Regions from separate parts of the Kitasatospora sp. NPDC059812 genome, predicted to be linked through region 2. Evidence: riboswitches for the same ligand, from Rfam matches in the RefSeq annotation. Region 2 holds a riboswitch; each other region holds the start of a gene.

Region 1 (6,689 bases), on a different contig from region 2:
GGCCAGGCCGCTGGCCGGATCGCCGGGTGCGCAGCCGGTCTGGATGCCGCCGCCGACGGCGGTGGAGTCGACCACGACGGTGACGCCGGTGGTGCCGTCGCAGGCGGCGGCCTGTGCCTGCGGGGCCTGGACGGCGGAGGCGCCGAGCAGGCCGGCGGTGAGGGCAGCGGCGGCGGCGATCGAGCCGAGGGTGCGGCGGGCCGGGCGCGCGGGCGCCAGGGTGTCGGTCATCGGAGCTCTCCTCGCGGGGTCAGCGGGTGGTCAGCGGGTGGTCGCCGGGCAGGCCGGCACGGGCGCGTCCGGGCGGGCACCGGCGGCGGAGAGGGTGGCCAGCGGGGTGCCGGCCAGGCCGAGGACGGCCTGCGCGGTGGCCCGGGCGCCGGTGGCCGGGTTGAAACCGGACGCGTCGTAGGCGACCGCCCCGCGCACGCCCGGGTCCGTGGCGCAGCCCTGCTGGAGCTTGACCAGGCTGCTCCAGCCCTTGAGGCCGGCCCCGAAGCGTCCGCCGGCCAGCAGTGCCTGCGTGGCGAGGCCGGTGGTGTTGGCGTTGGACGCGGCGGCCCCGACGGCCGCGAAGCCGCCGTCGGCGTTCTGGTGGGCGGTCAGCCAGCCGAGCCCGGCGTTGGCCTTGGCGGTGCGGCCGGTCGCGGCGAGGGCCTGTACGGCGAGCGCGGTGGCGTCCGGGTCGCTGGTGCAGGTGGCCTGGCCGAAGGAGACCGGGTAACCGCCTTCCGGGCACTGGCTGTTGGCGAGGAAGTCGACGGCCGCGGCCGGGGCGCCACCGGTCGTGCGGTGCAGGGCGATCAGGGCCAGGGACTGGCCGAAGGCGTTGCTGTAGTCGCCCCACTGCGAGCGGTCGGAGAACCGGCCGTCGGCGGTCTGGAGGGAGCGCAGCCGGGCGGGCAGGTCGACGCCGCCGAAGGCCGTCGGGTTCCCGCCGCGCACCTCGACGGCGAGCAGCAGCTTGGCGGTCGCCCCGGCGTAGGCCTCAGTGGTGCCGTCGCCGAGGTAGCCGCTGATGATCTCGGGCTTGGCCAGCCAGGCGGTGGCCTTCGCGGCGGCCTGGTCGGAGCTGCGCGAGGCGGCGAAGGCCAGTACGGCGTCGATGGTCAGGCCCTGGTCGGGGTAGGCGGTCCCGTTGAAGACGGACTCGAAGTGGTCGCCGTCGACGAGCTGGCGGGCGAGCCAGCCGCCGGCGGCGGCGTCGGGGCGGATCGTCGAGGACGAGGTCGCGGCGGCAGGCGTGGCGTGGGCGGCAGCGGCCGCCGGGAGGACGGTGGCGAGGGCGAGCGCGGGTATCGCGAGGAGGCGCAGGGGGCGTCGGAACGAGGGCACGGTGGGCCTTTCCGGGCCCGCACGCAGGGGCCCGGAGGACGGCGGCACCAGCCGGGGCAGCCCTCGGAGCTCCGGCCCGCAGACCACGACGGGAGGAGGGGACGACACACCTCCGCCGCCGGGTACTCGGGCTCGCCGCCGGCGTGGAGCCGGCGGCCTACCGTTGCGGGTCAGCGCCGGATTCGGACCGGACTTCCCCCAGCGGCGGAGTCACAACTTGACGGCTCATCATGGCGAGACGGAGAAGATCCGGTCAAGGGATCGTCCGTCACATCGCGCCACATCGCGCCGCGAACTGCTCGGACCGTCAGCGGTTGAGGAACTCCGGCGGGCGCTTCTCGGCGAAGGCCGCCATGCCCTCCTTCTGGTCCGCCGTGGCGAACGTGGCGTGGAACAGGCGCCGTTCGAAGCGCACGCCCTCGGCGAGCGTGGTCTCGTACGAGCGGTTGACGCTCTCCTTGAGCATGACCGCCGCCGGGGTGGACATCGCCGCGACGGTCTCGGCCACCGTCAGGGCCTCGGCCAGCAGCTGGTCCGCCGGGACGATCCGGGAGACCAGGCCGGCCCGCTCGGCCTCCTCGGCGCCCATCATCCGGCCGGTCAGGCAGAGCTCCATCGCCTTCGCCTTGCCGACCGCCCGGGTCAGCCGCTGCGAACCGCCGATGCCCGGGATGACACCGAGCTTGATCTCCGGCTGCCCGAACTTCGCGGTGTCCGCCGCCAGCAGGACGTCGCACAGCATCGCCAGCTCGCAGCCGCCGCCCAGCGCGTAGCCCGCCACCGCCGCCACGACGGGCTTGCGCAGCGCGGCGAAGCGGTCCCAGGCGGCGAACCAGTCGCCGAGGTAGGCGTCGACGAAGTCGAGGGACTGCATCTCCTTGATGTCGGCGCCGGCCGCGAAGGCCTTCTCCGAGCCGGTGATGACCAGGCAGCCGATCTCCGGGTCACGGTCGAACTCCGTTGCCGCCTGCACGACTTCGTTCATCAGGAGGGTGTTGAGCGCGTTGAGCGCCTTGGGCCGGTCGAGCGTGATCAGCCCCACCCGGCCCTTGCGCTCGACCAGGATCGTCTCGTAGCCGGTCACTTGCCGTCCTCCCTCAGGGTGGTGATGATCGCCGAGAAGTCCAGGCCGGCACCGCCGTCGGCCTGCGCGAAGTCCGCGTACAGCTGTGCCGCCCTGCGTCCGAGTTCGGTGGGCAGGCCGGCGGCCTCGGCGGCCCCGGCGGCGAGGCCGAGGTCCTTGGCCATCAGGGCGGCGGCGAACCCGGCCGCGTAGTCGCGGTTGGCCGGGCTGGTCGGCACCGGTCCGGGGACGGGGCAGTTGGTGGTGAGCGCCCAGCACTGGCCGGAGGCGGTCGAGGCGACGTCGTAGAGGGCCTGGTGGCTGAGCCCGAGGCTCTCCCCGAGCACGAAGGCCTCGCTGACCGCGATCATCGAGATGCCCAGGATCATGTTGTTGCAGATCTTCGCGGCCTGCCCCGCACCGGGGGGTCCGCAGTGCACGACCTTGCGGCCCATCGCCTCCAGCATGGGTCGGGCCGCCTCGAAGTCCGGCTCGGCGGCTCCGACCATGAAGGTGAGGCTCGCGGCCGTGGCACCGACCACCCCGCCGGAGACCGGCGCGTCCACGGCCCGGTGCCCGGCGTGCACGGCGAGGTCGTGCGCCGCCCGGGCGTCCGCGACGTCGATCGTGGAGCAGTCGACGAAGAGCGTTCCCGGGCGGGCGGCGGGCAGCAGGTCCGCGTAGGCGGCCAGCACGTGCCGGCCGGCCGGCAGCATGCTGATGACGACGTCGGCCTCCCGCACCGCCTCGGTCGCGGACCGCGCCGGACGGACGCCGTTCTCCGTCCGGGACGCCCGGCGCAGTGCCTCGGGCGCCAGGTCGTAGCCGGTCACGGTGTGTCCGGCCGTGGCGAGGTTGGCGGCCATCGGGCCGCCCATGTTGCCGAGTCCGATGAATCCGATGACTCCATTGAATCCGTTGAATCCGTTGCGGTGGGTCACCAGCGCTCCAGGGGTGTGGTGGGGGCCAGGCCGAGTTCCCGGTCGCCGAGCGGGGCGAAGTAGCGGGCCACCGTGGCGGGCTCGACGGCGCTCAGCGTCGACGGGTTCCACCGCGGGGAGCGGTCCTTGTCGATCACCTGGGCGCGGATCCCCTCGGCCAGGTCCGGCGTGGAGAGCGCCGCACAGGAGGTCCGGTACTCCTGGTCGAGGACGGCCTCCAGCGGGCCGAGGGTGCGGGCCCGGCGCAGGGCGGCGAGGGTGGCCTTCACGGCGGCGGGCGAGTTGGCGGCGATCCGGTCCGCGGCCTCCTTGGCCTCCGGTTCGCCGCTGTCCCGCAGGCGGTCGAGGATCTCCTCCACGGTGTCGGCCCCGTAGCAGTGGTCGATCCAGGCCCGCCGGCCGTCCAGCACGCCGGCCGGTGCGGGCCCGACGTTCCGTTCGAGGGCGTCGTGCACGGGGAGTTCGGCGAGGTCGTCCAGCAGCGCGGGCAGCCGCTCGGCCGGGACGAAGTGGTCGGCGAGGCCGCAGAGCAGCGCGTCACCGGCACCGACGGAGCCCGCGGTCAGGGCCAGGTGGGTACCCGACTCGCCGGGTGCGAGGGCGAGCAGGTAGGTGCCGCCGACGTCGGGGACGAAGCCGATGCCGGCCTCGGGCATGGCGATGCGTGTGGTCCCGGTGACGATCCGGACGCTGCCGTGGGCGGAGACCCCGACCCCGCCGCCCATCACGATGCCGCTCATGAGCGCGACGTAGGGCTTGGGGTAGCGGGCGATGCGGGCGTTGAGGCGGTACTCGTCGCGCCAGAACTCCTCCACCGCGCCCGGGTCCGCGCCGGTGGCGGCGCGGTGGATGGCGACGATGTCGCCGCCGGCGCAGAAGGCCCGCTCACCGGCGCCGGTGATGACCACGGTTTCGACCCGCTCGTCCTCCTCCCACGCGTCCAGGGCTTCGGAGATCCTTTGCACCATGCCGTGGGTGAGGGCGTTCAGGGCCGCGGGGCGGTTGAGGACGATCAGGCCGGCCCGGCCCTCGCGGTGGACCAGGACCTCGTCGAGGTCGTTCCCGGCCATCACGCGGCCCCGGTCAGGCCGCGGGCGACGATGACGCGCATGATCTCGTTGGTTCCTTCCAGGATCTGGTGCACCCGCAGGTCGCGGACGATCTTCTCGATGCCGTACTCGGCCAGGTAGCCGTAGCCGCCGTGCAGTTGGAGCGCCTGGTTGGCGACCTCGAAGCCGGTGTCGGTGGCGTGCCGCTTGGCCATCGCGCACAGCTCCGGCGCTCTGGGGTCCCCCCGGTCCAGGGCCGAGGCGGCCCGCCAGAGCAGCGACCTGGCCGCCTCCAGCTCCGTGGCCATGTCGGCGAGCCGGAACTGCAGCGCCTGGGCGTGCAGGAGCCGGGCGCCGAACGCCTCGCGGTCCGCCAGGTAGCGGGTGGCCCGCTCCAGGGCGTCCTGCGCTCCGCCGAGGGAGCAGGCGGCGATGCCGAGCCGGCCGCCGTTCAGCCCGTTCATGGCGATCCGGAAGCCCTCGCCCTCGGCTCCGAGGAGGCGGTCGGCCGGGAGCCGGACGCCGTCCAGCCGCACCTGGCGGGTGGGCTGGGCGTTCCAGCCCATCTTCTTCTCGTCGGGCCCGAACGAGACGCCGGCGTCGTCGCGTTCGACGACGAACGCGGACACCCCGCCGGCCCCCGGTCCGCCGGTGCGGGCCATCACCAGGTAGACCCGGGAGGCCCCTGCGCCCGAGATGAACTGCTTGACGCCGTCGAGGACCCAGTGGTCGCCGTCCCGGCGGGCTCGGGTGGTCAGTGCCGCCGCGTCCGAGCCCGCGCCGGGCTCGGTGAGGCAGTAGCTGGCGGGGGTCGCCATGGCGCTGAGGCCCGGCAGCCACCGGGCGCGCTGGGCGTCGTCGCCGTAGCGGTCGATCATCCAGGCGACCATGTTGTGGATGGACAGGTAGGCGGCGATGGACGGGCAGCCGGTGGCCAGCGCCTCGAACACCAGCACGCCGTCGGCGCGGGTGAGTCCGGAGCCGCCGGACTCCTCGCGGACGTAGACACCGGCCAGGCCGACGTCCGCCGCCTTGCGCAGCACGTCCACCGGGAAGTGCTTGGCCTGGTCCCACGCGACCGCGTTCGGCGCCAGGTGTTCGCGGGCGAAGGCCCGGGTGGTCGCCGCGATGGCGAGCTGGTCCTCTGTGAGGTCGTGCACGGCGCCCTCAGCCCATCGTCGGGATGGTGAAGCTCGCGCCCTCCTTGACCCCGGAGGGCCAGCGCGAGGTGACGGTCCGGGTGCGGGTGTAGAAGCGGATCGAGTCCGGCCCGTGCTGGTTGAGGTCGCCGAACCCGGAGCGCTTCCAGCCGCCGAAGGTGTGGTAAGCGACCGGCACGGGGATCGGCACGTTGACGCCGACCATGCCGGTGTTCACCCGGCGGGCGAAGTCCCGCGCCGTGTCGCCGTCCCGGGTGTAGACGGCCACGCCGTTGCCGAACTCGTGCTCGCCGGGCAGGCGCAGCGCCTCCTCGTAGTCGGCGGCGCGGAGCACGGTCAGGACGGGGCCGAAGATCTCCTCCCGGTAGATCCGCATGTCCGGCGTGACGCGGTCGAACAGCGAGGCGCCGAGGAAGTAGCCGTCCTCGTGCCCCTCCAGCCGGAAGTCCCGCCCGTCGACGACGAGTTCGGCGCCCTCCTCGACCCCGAGGTCCAGGTAGCCGCGGACCCGCTCCAGCGCGTCGGCGCCGACCAGCGGGCCGAAGTCCGCCGCCGGGTCGTCCGAGCGCCCGACCTTCAACGCGGCGATCCGCTCGACCAGTTTGGCCACCAGGGCGTCGGCCGTCTCCTCCCCCACCGGGACGGCCACCGAGATCGCCATGCAGCGCTCGCCGGCCGAGCCGTAGCCGGCGCCGATCAGCGCGTCCGCGGCCTGGTCGAGGTCGGCGTCCGGCATCACGACCAGGTGGTTCTTGGCGCCGCCGAAGCACTGCGCCCGCTTCCCGTGCGCGGCGGCGGTGGCGTACACGTACTGGGCGATCGGCGTGGAGCCGACGAACCCGACCGCCTGCACCCGCGGGTCCTCCAGCAGGGTGTCGACGGCCTCCTTGCCGCCGTTGACCACGTTCAGCACGCCCGGCGGCAGCCCGGCCTCCAGGAACAGCTCGGCCAGGCGCAGCGGCACCGAGGGGTCGCGCTCCGAGGGCTTGAGGACGAAGGCGTTGCCGCAGGCGATGGCGGGTGCGGCCTTCCAGAGCGGGATCATCGCGGGGAAGTTGAACGGCGTGATGCCCGCGACCACGCCGAGCGGCTGGCGCATCGAGTACACGTCGATGCCGGTGCCCGCGTTGTCGCTGAACTC
Region 2 (3,533 bases):
TGGGCACGTCCCGCCGCGTCCCGCCGCTCCGCCGGGGCCGCAGCCGTCGGGGGCCGCCGCGCCGCCGCCGGTGCCGCCCGTTCCGGCCCCTGTTCCCGCCGCTGCGCCGCCGGCTCCGGCCGCTCCGGTGCCGCCTGCTCCCGTGCCGCCCGCTCCGGCTCCTGTCTCCGCGCCCGCTCCGGCCGCACCCGCGCCCGCGCCCAGTGCGCCGGTCCCCGTCGGGGCCACCGGGCACTTCGTGCTGCCTTCCGGCGCGCCCGTGCAACTCCCCGCCCACCCGCCGCAGCGGCACGCGCCCGCCAGTCCGATCGCCGTCCTGCTGATCGGCCCGGCCGGGGCGGGCAAGACCACCGTCGCCCGGTACTGGGCCGAGCGCCGGCCCAGCCCGACCGCGCACATCAGCCTGGACGACGTCCGCGAGTGGGTGCAGTCCGGCTTCGCCAACCCGCAGTCCGGCTGGAACAACGCCTCCGAGGCGCAGTACCGGCTGGCCCGCCGCACCTGCGGCTTCGCCTGCCGCAACTACCTCGCCAACGGCATCTCCTGCATCATCGACGACGCCGTCTTCCCGGACCGCCCGGCCATCGGCCTCGGCGGCTGGAAGCGGCACATCGGCCCCGGCATGATCCCGGTCGTGCTGCTGCCCAGCCTGGACTCCGTGCTGCACCGCAACGCCCGGCGCGGCGGCACCCGGCGGCTCGGTGACGAGGAGGTGGCGCGGATCCACGGCCGGATGGCCGGCTGGTACAACTCCGGGCTGCCGATCATCGACAACTCGTACCTGGACGTGGCCGGCACCGCCGCCGAGCTGGACCGCGTCATCCTGGCCCGGCTGATGGGCATGCCGGTCCGCTGACCTGCGACGATCCGGCGCTGTCGGTGCCGACTGCGATGATGTGCGGGTCCTGTCGAACCACCCCGGGGGAGCTGACGCCCGTGCCGGAAGGCCACATCATCCACCGCCTCGCCGCCGAGAACCGGAAGGCCTTCGGCGGCCGCCCGGTCGAGGTGTCCAGCCCGCAGGGCCGGTTCGCCGACGAGGCCAAGGCCATCGACGGGCAGCTGCTCACCGCGGCCGAAGCCGTCGGCAAGCACCTGTTCCTCGGCTTCGAGGAGGGCGGCTGGGTGCACGTCCACCTCGGCCTCTACGGCGGCTTCGCCTTCGGCACCGGGCCCGCGCCCGAGCCGGTCGGCCTGGTCCGGCTGCGGCTGGCCAACGACGACGGCTACGCCGATCTGCGCGGCCCCAACACCTGCGCGCTGGTCACCGGCGCGGAGAAGGCCGCCGTCGCCGCCCGGCTGGGCCCCGACCCGCTGCGCGCCGACGCCGATCCGCAGGCCGCCTGGCGCCGGATATCGGCGAGCCGGACGACCGTCGCCGCGCTGCTGATGGACCAGAAGGTGCTGGCCGGGGTGGGCAACGTCTACCGGGCCGAGGTGCTGTTCCGCCACGGGATCAACCCGCACCGCGCCGGCCGCGACCTCACCCGGGGCGAGTGGGACGCGATCTGGGCCGACCTGGTCGCCCTGATGCGCGAGGGCGTCGGCGCGGGCCGGATCGACACCGTCCGCCCCGAGCACACCCCCGAGGCGATGGGCCGCCCGCCGCGCGTCGACGACCACGGCGGCGAGGTGTACGTCTACCGGCGGGCCGCGATGCCCTGCCTGGTCTGCGGCACCGACGTCCGGGCGGAGCAGCACGCCGCGCGCAACCTCTTCTGGTGCCCCGCCTGCCAGGCGGCCTGACCGGGTCCGCGGTTGCTCCGGCCGGGCCCCGGCGTGTCCTCCGGGGGGCCGGTCAGCCGACGGCCGCGGTGGGCTCGTGGTGTTCGGCGGCGGCGCACGCGTCGAGGAGGGGGCGCATGGCCTCGTCCACGAGCCGGTAGCGCACGACCCGCCCGTCCTTGTCCCCGGTGACCACGCCCGCGGTGCGGAGCAGCCGCAGGGCCTGGGACACGGCGGGGTCGCGCATGCCGGTGGCGACGGCGAGGTCGGAGACGGCGAGCGGGCCGGCCCGGTGGAGGGCGAGCAGGAGGGCGAGCCGCCCGGGGTCGGCGAGCAGGGAGAACCGCTCGGCCCAGGTGCGGACGTGCGCGGGGTCGCCGATCGCGGCGATGGCCTCGCAGACCCGGTGTCCGTCGATGGTGCGGTGGCCCGCGCGGTCGGCCGGTACGAGATGCATGCGCACATTGTTGCAGGAGGGGGCCTGTGATCCTGGACACCTGCGCAGGTGCGCAGCCTTGCAAGGGTGGGTCCTGGCCCCTACGGTGTTCCCCGCCGTGGTGCTCGGGAAGACCGGTGACGGATCCTCAGGGGTCCCAGTCCGGAGCGGCCCTCGCCACTGTGATCGGGCCATCGTGATCGTCGACGATGGAGAGACGTCCGTACCCACGACGCCACTGGGAGCCTCGCGCACCTGGGAAGGCGGGTACGGGACCCCCGTAAGCCAGGAGACCGGCCACGGCATCTCACGAAGTGTTTCCACGAGGTGCTGGAGCGTGACCCGAATGACCCTGCCCGAAACCGCCGCCGCCGAGGCGCCGGCGACACCGTCCGTGCTGCCCACGTTCCGCTGGAAGCGCGAGGACACCGTTCGCACGGCCGGGCTGATGGGGGTGATCCTGGCCATGCACGTGGTGGCGTTCGGGACGCTCATCTTCCTGGTCGCGCCCCACAACTACGCGGTCGGCACCCAGGTCTTCGGCGTGGGCCTGGGGATCACCGCGTACACCCTCGGCATGCGGCACGCCTTCGACGCCGACCACATCGCGGTGATCGACAACACCACCCGCAAGCTGATGGCGGACGGCAAGCGGCCGGTCTCGGTCGGCTTCTGGTTCGCCCTCGGGCACTCCTCGATGGTGGTGCTGATGGCCGCCCTGGTGGCGGGCGGCGCGCAGCTGGCCAGCACGCTGATGGACGACGACTCGACCACCCACAAGTGGCTCGGGATGGTCGGCACGACGGCCTCCGGCGCGTTCCTCTACCTGATCGGCGCGCTCAACCTGGCCGCGCTGCTCGGCATCCTCAAGGTGTTCCGGGCGATGCGGGCCGGGTCGTACGACGAGGCGCAGCTGGAGGAGCACCTCAACTCGCGCGGCTTCATGGCCCGGGTGCTGAACCGGGCGACCCGCTCGATCACCCGGCCCGGGCAGATGTTCCCGGTGGGCATGGTGCTGGGGCTGGGCTTCGACACCGCGACCGAGGTCACTCTGATGGTGATGGCCGGGTCGGGCGCGGCGGCCGGGCTGCCCTGGTACGCGATCGTCTGCCTGCCGCTGCTGTTCGCGGCCGGGATGAGCCTGTTCGACACCCTGGACGGGACGTTCATGAACTTCGCGTACCAGTGGGCCTTCGCCAACCCGGTCCGGAAGGTCTACTACAACCTGACGATCACCGGGCTGTCGATCGCGGTGGCCTTCGTCATCGGCACCATCGAGCTGGTCGGCGTGCTGCACGAGAAGCTCGATCTGACCGACCCGGTCACCGGCTGGATCGCGGGCATCTCGCTGGACAACGTCGGCTACGCGATC
Region 3 (6,689 bases), on a different contig from region 2:
GAAGCCCGACCCGAAGCCGAAGCCCGACCCGAAGCCCAACCCCAACCCGAAGCCCACCCCCCGACGGGACGCCGGGAGCCGGCGCAGCCCCCGGAACCTGCACCCGCTGGCCTGGTGGACCTGGGCGCTCGCCCTGGCGACGGCGGCCAGCCGCACCACCAACCCGCTGCTGCTCCTGCTCGTCCTCGCCGTGCTCGGCTACGTGGTCACCGCCCGCCGGACCGAGGCCCCGTGGGCCCGCGGGTTCACCTACTACCTGTGGCTGGCCCTGACCGTGGTGGCGATCCGGGTGGTGTTCCGGTGCGTCTTCGCCACTGGCATCACCCCGCACGACCACCTGCTCTTCTCCCTCCCGCACCTCCCCACCCCCGCCTGGTACGCGGGCATCCGGATCGGCGGGCCGGTCTCCCTGGAGGCGACTCTCTCCGCCGCCTTCGACGGGCTGCGCCTGGCCTGCCTGATCTGCTGCATCGGCGCCGCCAACACCCTCGCCAACCCCAAGCGCGCCCTGCGCGTGCTGCCCGGCGCCCTGTACGAGCTGGGCGTCGCCGTGACGGTGTCGCTGAGCGTCGCGCCGCAGCTGGTGCAGAGCGTCCAACGCGTCGCCCGGGCAAGGCGGTTGCGGGCCGGGCAGCGGAAGGGCGTCCGTGCGCTGCGCAGCATCGTCGTCCCGGTGCTGGAGGACGCGCTGGAGCGTTCGCTGCACCTGGCCGCCGCGATGGACTCGCGCGGTTACGGCCGCTCCGGCACCGCGACCCGCCGCTCCCGCCGCGTCACCGGCGCCCTGATGCTGCTCGGCATGTGCGGCCTGTGCGCCGGGGTGTACGGGCTCCTGGACGGAACCGCCCCCGCTGCCCTGGGGCTTCCGGCCTTCCTCGCGGGCGCCCTGCTCTGCGTGGCGGGGCTGATCCTCGGCGGCCGGCGCGTGCGGCGCACCACCTACCGGCCGGACCGCTGGCAGGCCGCCGAGTGGGGCGTCGCGGGCTGCGGGGTGATTGCCGCCGTCCTGCTGTTCGCCACCGTCGGCTACGCCGCCACCGACCTCAACCCCTCTCTCTACCCGCTCAGTTGGCCGAGCCTGCCGCTCGTCCCGGTGCTCGCCCTGCTGCTGGCCGGCGCCGCCGGGGTGATCGCGCCGCCGCCGGGCCGTACCCCGGAGCCCGCCACCGGGGCCCGCCGCACCGGCACCGACCGCACGACCCCCGAGGTGAGCACGTGATCCGATTCGACCAGGTCGGCGTGGTGTACGACGGCGAGACCACCCCCGTCCTGCGCGACGTCGACCTGCACATCCCGGAGGGCGAGCTCTGCCTGGTGGTCGGCCGTACCGGCGTCGGCAAGTCGACCCTGCTCGGCGCCGTCAACGGCCTCGTGCCGCACTTCACCGGCGGCACCCTGCGAGGCAGGGTCACCGTGGACGGCCGGGACACCGCGCACCACCCGCCGCGCGAACTCGCGGACGTGGTGGGCGTGGTGGGGCAGGACCCGCTGGTCGGCTTCACCACCGACACGGTGGAGGAGGAACTCGCCTACGTCATGGAGCAGTTGGCCGTCCCGCCGGAGGTGATGCGCAAGCGCGTCGAGGAGACCCTCGACCTGCTCGGCCTCGCCGACCTGCGCCACCGCGCCCTGCACGAGCTCTCCGGCGGCCAGCAGCAGCGCGTCGCCATCGGCTCGGTGCTTACCGCGCACCCGCGCGTCCTGGTCCTGGACGAACCGACCTCGGCGCTCGACCCGACCGCCGCCGAGGAGGTGCTCGCGGCCATCACCCGCCTGGTCCACGACCTCGGCGTCACCGTCCTGCTCGCCGAACACCGCCTGGAGCGGGTCGTCCAGTACGCCGACCGCGTCGCCTACCTGCCCGGCGACGGGACGGTCGTGCACGGGCCGCCCGCCGAGGTCTTCCGGCACACCGCGATCGCGCCGCCCGTCGTCGACCTCGGCCGGCTGGCCGGGTGGCGGCCGCTGCCGCTCTCCGTCCGGGACGCCCGGCGCGCCGCCGCCCCGCTGCGGGAGCGGCTCACCGACGTGCCCGTTCCTCCGCCGCGCCGGGCAGCGGTGGCGGGGGAACGGGTGCTGGACGCCCGGGGGGTGGTCGTCCGGTACGGGCCGGTCACCGCCGTCCGGGAGGTCGGGCTGGCGCTGCGGGCCGGCGAGGTCACCGCGCTGATGGGGCGCAACGGCTCGGGCAAGTCCTCGCTCCTGTGGGCCCTCCAGGGCTCCGGCCCCCGGCAGGGCGGCAGCGTGCAGGTCCTCGGCGCCGACGGCGGGCCGGCCGCGGACCCCAAGCGGCTCTCCGCGACCAGGGCCCGGCAGCTCGTCGGGCTCGTCCCGCAGACCCCGACCGACCTGCTGTACCTGGAGACGGTCGCCCAGGAACTCGCCCAGAGCGACCTGGAGGCCCGCAGCGCCGCCGGCCCGACCGCCGCCGGCCAGACCGCAGCCGGTCCGACCGCAGCAAGCCCGACAGCGCGGCAGATCCTCGACCGGCTCGCCCCCGGGATCCCCGACGGCACCCACCCCCGGGACCTCTCCGAGGGCCAGAAGCTGGCCCTGGTCCTGGCGATCCAACTGGCCGCCGCGCCAAGGGTGGTGCTGCTGGACGAACCCACCCGAGGGCTCGACTACCACGCGAAGGAGGCGCTCACGGGCATCGTCGACGCCCTCGCCGCCGAAGGCCGTACGGTCGTCGTCTCCACCCACGACGTCGAGTTCGTCGCCGCCGCCGCCGACCGGGTGGTGGTGATGGCCGAGGGCGAGATCGTCGCCGACGGCCCCACCGCCGAGGTCATCGTCGCCTCGCCCACCTTCGCCCCCCAGACCGCCAAGATCCTCGCCCCGCTGCCCTACCTGACCACCCGGCAGGTGGCCGAGGCCCTGGAACCCGCCGAGGCCGCCCGGTGAGCGCCGTCCGGATCCCCGGCCGGGCCCGCGTCGTCGCGGCCCTGGCCGCCTTCATCGGCCTGGTCGCCTTCACCTGGCCGTTCGTCGTCGCCCCCGGGAAGTTCGGCTCCTCCTACGCCCCGCCGCTGATCTTCGGCGCCCTGCTGATCCTGGTGCTCGCCGTCGTCATCGCCGAGATCGCGGCCGGCGGCATCGACGCCAAGGCCCTCGCCATGCTCGGCGTCCTGTCCGCCGTCAACGCCGGGCTGCGCCCGCTCGGCGCCGGCACCGCCGGGGTGGAGACGGTCTTCTTCCTCCTCGTCCTGGCCGGCCGGGTCTTCGGCCCGGGCTTCGGCTTCACCCTCGGCTGCACCTCGCTGTTCGCCTCCGCGCTGCTCACCGGCGGCGTCGGCCCCTGGATGCCGTACCAGATGTTCGGCTGCGCGTTCGTCGGCATGCTCGCCGGGCTCCTGCCGAGAACCCGACGGCGGCGCTGGGAGGTGTCGATGCTGGCCGCGTACGGGGCGTTCTCCGGGTACCTCTTCGGTTTCCTCCTCAACCTCTCCTTCTGGCCGTTCTCCACCGACCCGAACAGTTCCATCGCCTACCTGCCGGGGCTGCCCTTCACCGAGCAGTGGCACCGCTACCTGCTCTTCGACCTCGCCACCTCGCTCGGCTGGGACACCGGTCGGGCCGTCACCACCTTCACCGCCGTGCTCGTCGTCGGCCCGGCCGTCCTCACCGTCTTCCGCCGCGCGGCCCGCCGCGCCAACTTCGAGCCCACGGTGCGCTTCGAAGCCCCGGACGGTCGACGAGTCGCGGCGACCGGCACCGCGACCGGCACCGCCATCGGCTCCGCGAGCGGCGAGGGAGTCTCACCATGCGGACGGCTTCCGTGAATTCCGCGTCGGCCCCGGCGGTTTGCCCCTAAGCTGGCGGCGCAGCTGGTTCGTCCTGCCCGCCAGGCAGGACGTCGCAAGAGGGAACCCGGTGGGAATCCGGGACTGCCCCGCAGCGGTGAGTGGGAACGACCGCCGTCATACGCACTGGACCCGGGACGGGTCTGGGAAGCGATGGCCAGTAGGTACCGGACGCCAACAGGCCCGGTGCGCCCACGAGTCCGAAGACCTGCCCGTTGCCCGCCCGCGGACCGTTCCGCGTGCGGATATCCCGGTGACCTCGTGGGCGGGTCGGCGACCATACCAGGCGGGTCCGGCACGCGCATCGACGCGAGCCGCCGCCCGGTTCGTCATCCCTTCGCGCTCTCGTCCCGTCCCCGGGCACTTGAGGAGCCAGACTCGCGAAGGAGAGTCCCTTGACCACGAAGTCCGCAGCCGCGGCAACCAGGGCCACCGTGTACGGCTACCCCCGGCAGGGCCAGGGCCGGGAGCTGAAGAAGGCCGTCGAGGGCTACTGGAAGGGCACGGTCACCGCCGACGCCCTGCAGGAGACGGCGGTCGGCCTGCGCCGGAAGAACTGGGCGCAGCTCGCCGGGGCCGGTGTCCTGGAAGTGCCCACCGGCGACTTCTCGCTCTACGACCACGTACTGGACACCACGGTCGCCGTCGGCGCGATCCCGCCCCGGCACCGGGATGCGGTCGAAATCGACGCGCTGGACGGCTACTTCGCCATGGCGCGCGGCACCCAGGAGGTCGCGCCGCTGGAGATGACCAAGTGGTTCGACACCAACTACCACTACCTGGTGCCCGAACTCGGCCCGGACACCGTCTTCACCGCGAACCCGGCCAAGGCCGTCGGGGAGTTCCGGGAGGCGCTGGCGCTCGGCCACACCGCACGCCCCGTTCTGGTCGGCCCCCTCACCTACCTGCTGCTCGCCAAGCCCGCCCCCGGCGTCGCCGAGGACTTCCAGCCGATCACCCTGCTGGACCGGCTGCTGCCCGTCTACGCGCAGCTGCTGGCGGACCTGAAGGCGGCCGGCGCCGAGTGGGTGCAACTGGACGAGCCCGCCCTGGTGCAGGACCGCACCCCGGCCGAGCTGAACGCCGCCGCCCGCGCCTACCGTGAGCTGGGCGGTCTGGCGGATCGTCCGAAGCTGCTGGTCGCGAGCTACTTCGACCGCCTGGGCGAGGCCCTTCCGGTGCTGGCCAAGGCCCCGGTCGAGGGCCTGGCGCTGGACTTCACGGGGCCCGCCGCGGCGAACCTTGACGACCTGGCCGCCGTCGGCGGGCTGCCCGGCAAGCGGCTGGTCGCCGGGGTGGTCGACGGCCGCAACATCTGGATCAACGACCTGGAGAAGTCGCTGGCCACCCTGGCGACCCTGCTGGGCCTGGCCGAGCGGGTCGACGTCGCGCCGTCCTGCTCCCTCCTGCACGTGCCGCTGGACGCCGCCGCCGAACGCGACGTCGACCCGCAGATCCTGCGCTGGCTCGCCTTCGCCCAGCAGAAGGCCAGGGAGGTGGCGCTGCTGGCCCGGGGCCTGCGCGAGGGCACGGGGGCGATCGCCGCCGACCTGGCCGCCAACCGCGCCGACCTCGCCTCGCGCGCCAACTCGCCGATCACCCACGACCCGGCGGTGCGCGCCCGCACCGCTGCCGTCACCGACGCGGATGCACGCCGCGCCCAGGCCTACCCGCAGCGGGCCGAGGCCCAGCGCGCCCGGCTCGGCCTGCCGCTGCTGCCGACCACCACCATCGGCTCGTTCCCGCAGACCTCCGAACTGCGGGTCGCCCGGGCCGACCTCACGGCGGGCCGGATCGACGCGGCGGCCTACCGGGAGCGGATGGAGACCGAGGTCCGGGAGGTCATCGCCTTCCAGGAGAAGGCCGGACTGGACGTCCTGGTGCACGGCGAGCCCGAGCGCAACGACATGGTCCAGTACTTCGCCGAACAGCTCACCGGCTACCTCGCCACCCGGCACGGCTGGGTGCAGTCCTACGGCACCCGGTACGTGCGCCCGCCGGTCCTGGCCGGGGACATCTCCCGCCCGCACCCGATGACCGTCGACTGGTTCCGCTACGCGCAGGGCCTCACCGACCGCCCGGTCAAGGGCATGCTCACCGGCCCCGTCACGATGCTCGCCTGGTCCTTCGTCCGAGACGACCAGCCGCTCGGCGACACCGCCCGGCAAGTCGCCCTCGCCCTGCGGGACGAGGTCACCGACCTGGAGGCCGCGGGCGCGGCCGTCGTCCAGGTCGACGAGCCGGCCCTGCGCGAGACCCTGCCGCTGCGCGCCGCCGACCGCCCGGCGTACCTGGCGTGGGCCACCGAGTCCTTCCGCCTGGCCACCTCGGGCGTCCGCGCCGACACCCAGGTCCACACCCACATGTGCTACGCCGAGTTCGGCGCGATCATGACGGCGATCGACGAACTCGACGCGGACGTCATCTCGCTGGAGGCCACCCGCTCGCACATGGAGGTCGCCGGAGAACTCGCCGGGGCCGGCTACCCGCGCGAGGTCGGCCCGGGCGTCTGGGACATCCACTCCCCGCGCGTCCCCAGCACCGAGGAGGCCGTGGAACTGCTGCGCGCGGGCCTGGCCGCCATCCCCGCCGAGCGGCTCTGGGTCAACCCCGACTGCGGACTGAAGACCCGCGGCTGGACGGAGACCCGCGCCTCGCTCGACAGCCTCGTCGGCGCCGCCCGCCACCTGCGCGCGGAACTCGCCGGCTGACCCGCCGGCGACACGCCCCGGCCGGGCCCCGCACGCCGTGCGGCGCCCGGCCGGGTAGGCCCGGCCCGTTTCACCCGGACCCGGGAAGCCCGAGACCTGCGAAACGCAGGAACGCCAGGCAGGCGCAGACCTGAACCAAAGGACCAGGGGCGGCGCCGACTTAGTGCCGACGCCG

The links. A riboswitch is a leader RNA that binds a small molecule or an ion and turns the genes downstream of it on or off. The one in region 2 is predicted to bind cobalamin.
Region 1: it holds a riboswitch for cobalamin, as region 2 does, so the genes downstream of both, ACFV6D_RS21860 (prenyltransferase/squalene oxidase repeat-containing protein) here and ACFV6D_RS13070 (HoxN/HupN/NixA family nickel/cobalt transporter) in region 2, are expected to answer to the same signal.
Region 3: it holds a riboswitch for cobalamin, as region 2 does, so the genes downstream of both, metE (5-methyltetrahydropteroyltriglutamate--homocysteine S-methyltransferase) here and ACFV6D_RS13070 (HoxN/HupN/NixA family nickel/cobalt transporter) in region 2, are expected to answer to the same signal.

The regions. Positions count from the first base shown of each region.
Region 1 is NZ_JBHWIO010000043.1:44,582-51,270, reverse strand. Features, by position in the region: gene ACFV6D_RS21865 (flagellar hook-length control protein FliK) at 1-231, opposite strand, end outside; gene ACFV6D_RS21860 (prenyltransferase/squalene oxidase repeat-containing protein) at 262-1,335, opposite strand; cobalamin riboswitch at 1,435-1,575, opposite strand; gene ACFV6D_RS21855 (enoyl-CoA hydratase) at 1,643-2,419, opposite strand; gene mmsB (3-hydroxyisobutyrate dehydrogenase) at 2,416-3,339, opposite strand; gene ACFV6D_RS21845 (enoyl-CoA hydratase/isomerase family protein) at 3,336-4,409, opposite strand; gene ACFV6D_RS21840 (acyl-CoA dehydrogenase family protein) at 4,409-5,548, opposite strand; gene ACFV6D_RS21835 (CoA-acylating methylmalonate-semialdehyde dehydrogenase) at 5,556-6,689, opposite strand, start outside.
Region 2 is NZ_JBHWIO010000020.1:88-3,620, forward strand. Features, by position in the region: gene ACFV6D_RS13055 (AAA family ATPase) at 1-856, shown strand, start outside; gene ACFV6D_RS13060 (Fpg/Nei family DNA glycosylase) at 937-1,746, shown strand; gene ACFV6D_RS13065 (metalloregulator ArsR/SmtB family transcription factor) at 1,799-2,182, opposite strand; cobalamin riboswitch at 2,264-2,478, shown strand; gene ACFV6D_RS13070 (HoxN/HupN/NixA family nickel/cobalt transporter) at 2,508-3,533, shown strand, end outside.
Region 3 is NZ_JBHWIO010000043.1:59,164-65,852, forward strand. Features, by position in the region: gene ACFV6D_RS21890 (CbiQ family ECF transporter T component) at 98-1,219, shown strand; gene ACFV6D_RS21895 (ABC transporter ATP-binding protein) at 1,216-2,904, shown strand; gene ACFV6D_RS21900 (ECF transporter S component) at 2,901-3,782, shown strand; cobalamin riboswitch at 3,812-4,034, shown strand; gene metE (5-methyltetrahydropteroyltriglutamate--homocysteine S-methyltransferase) at 4,199-6,514, shown strand.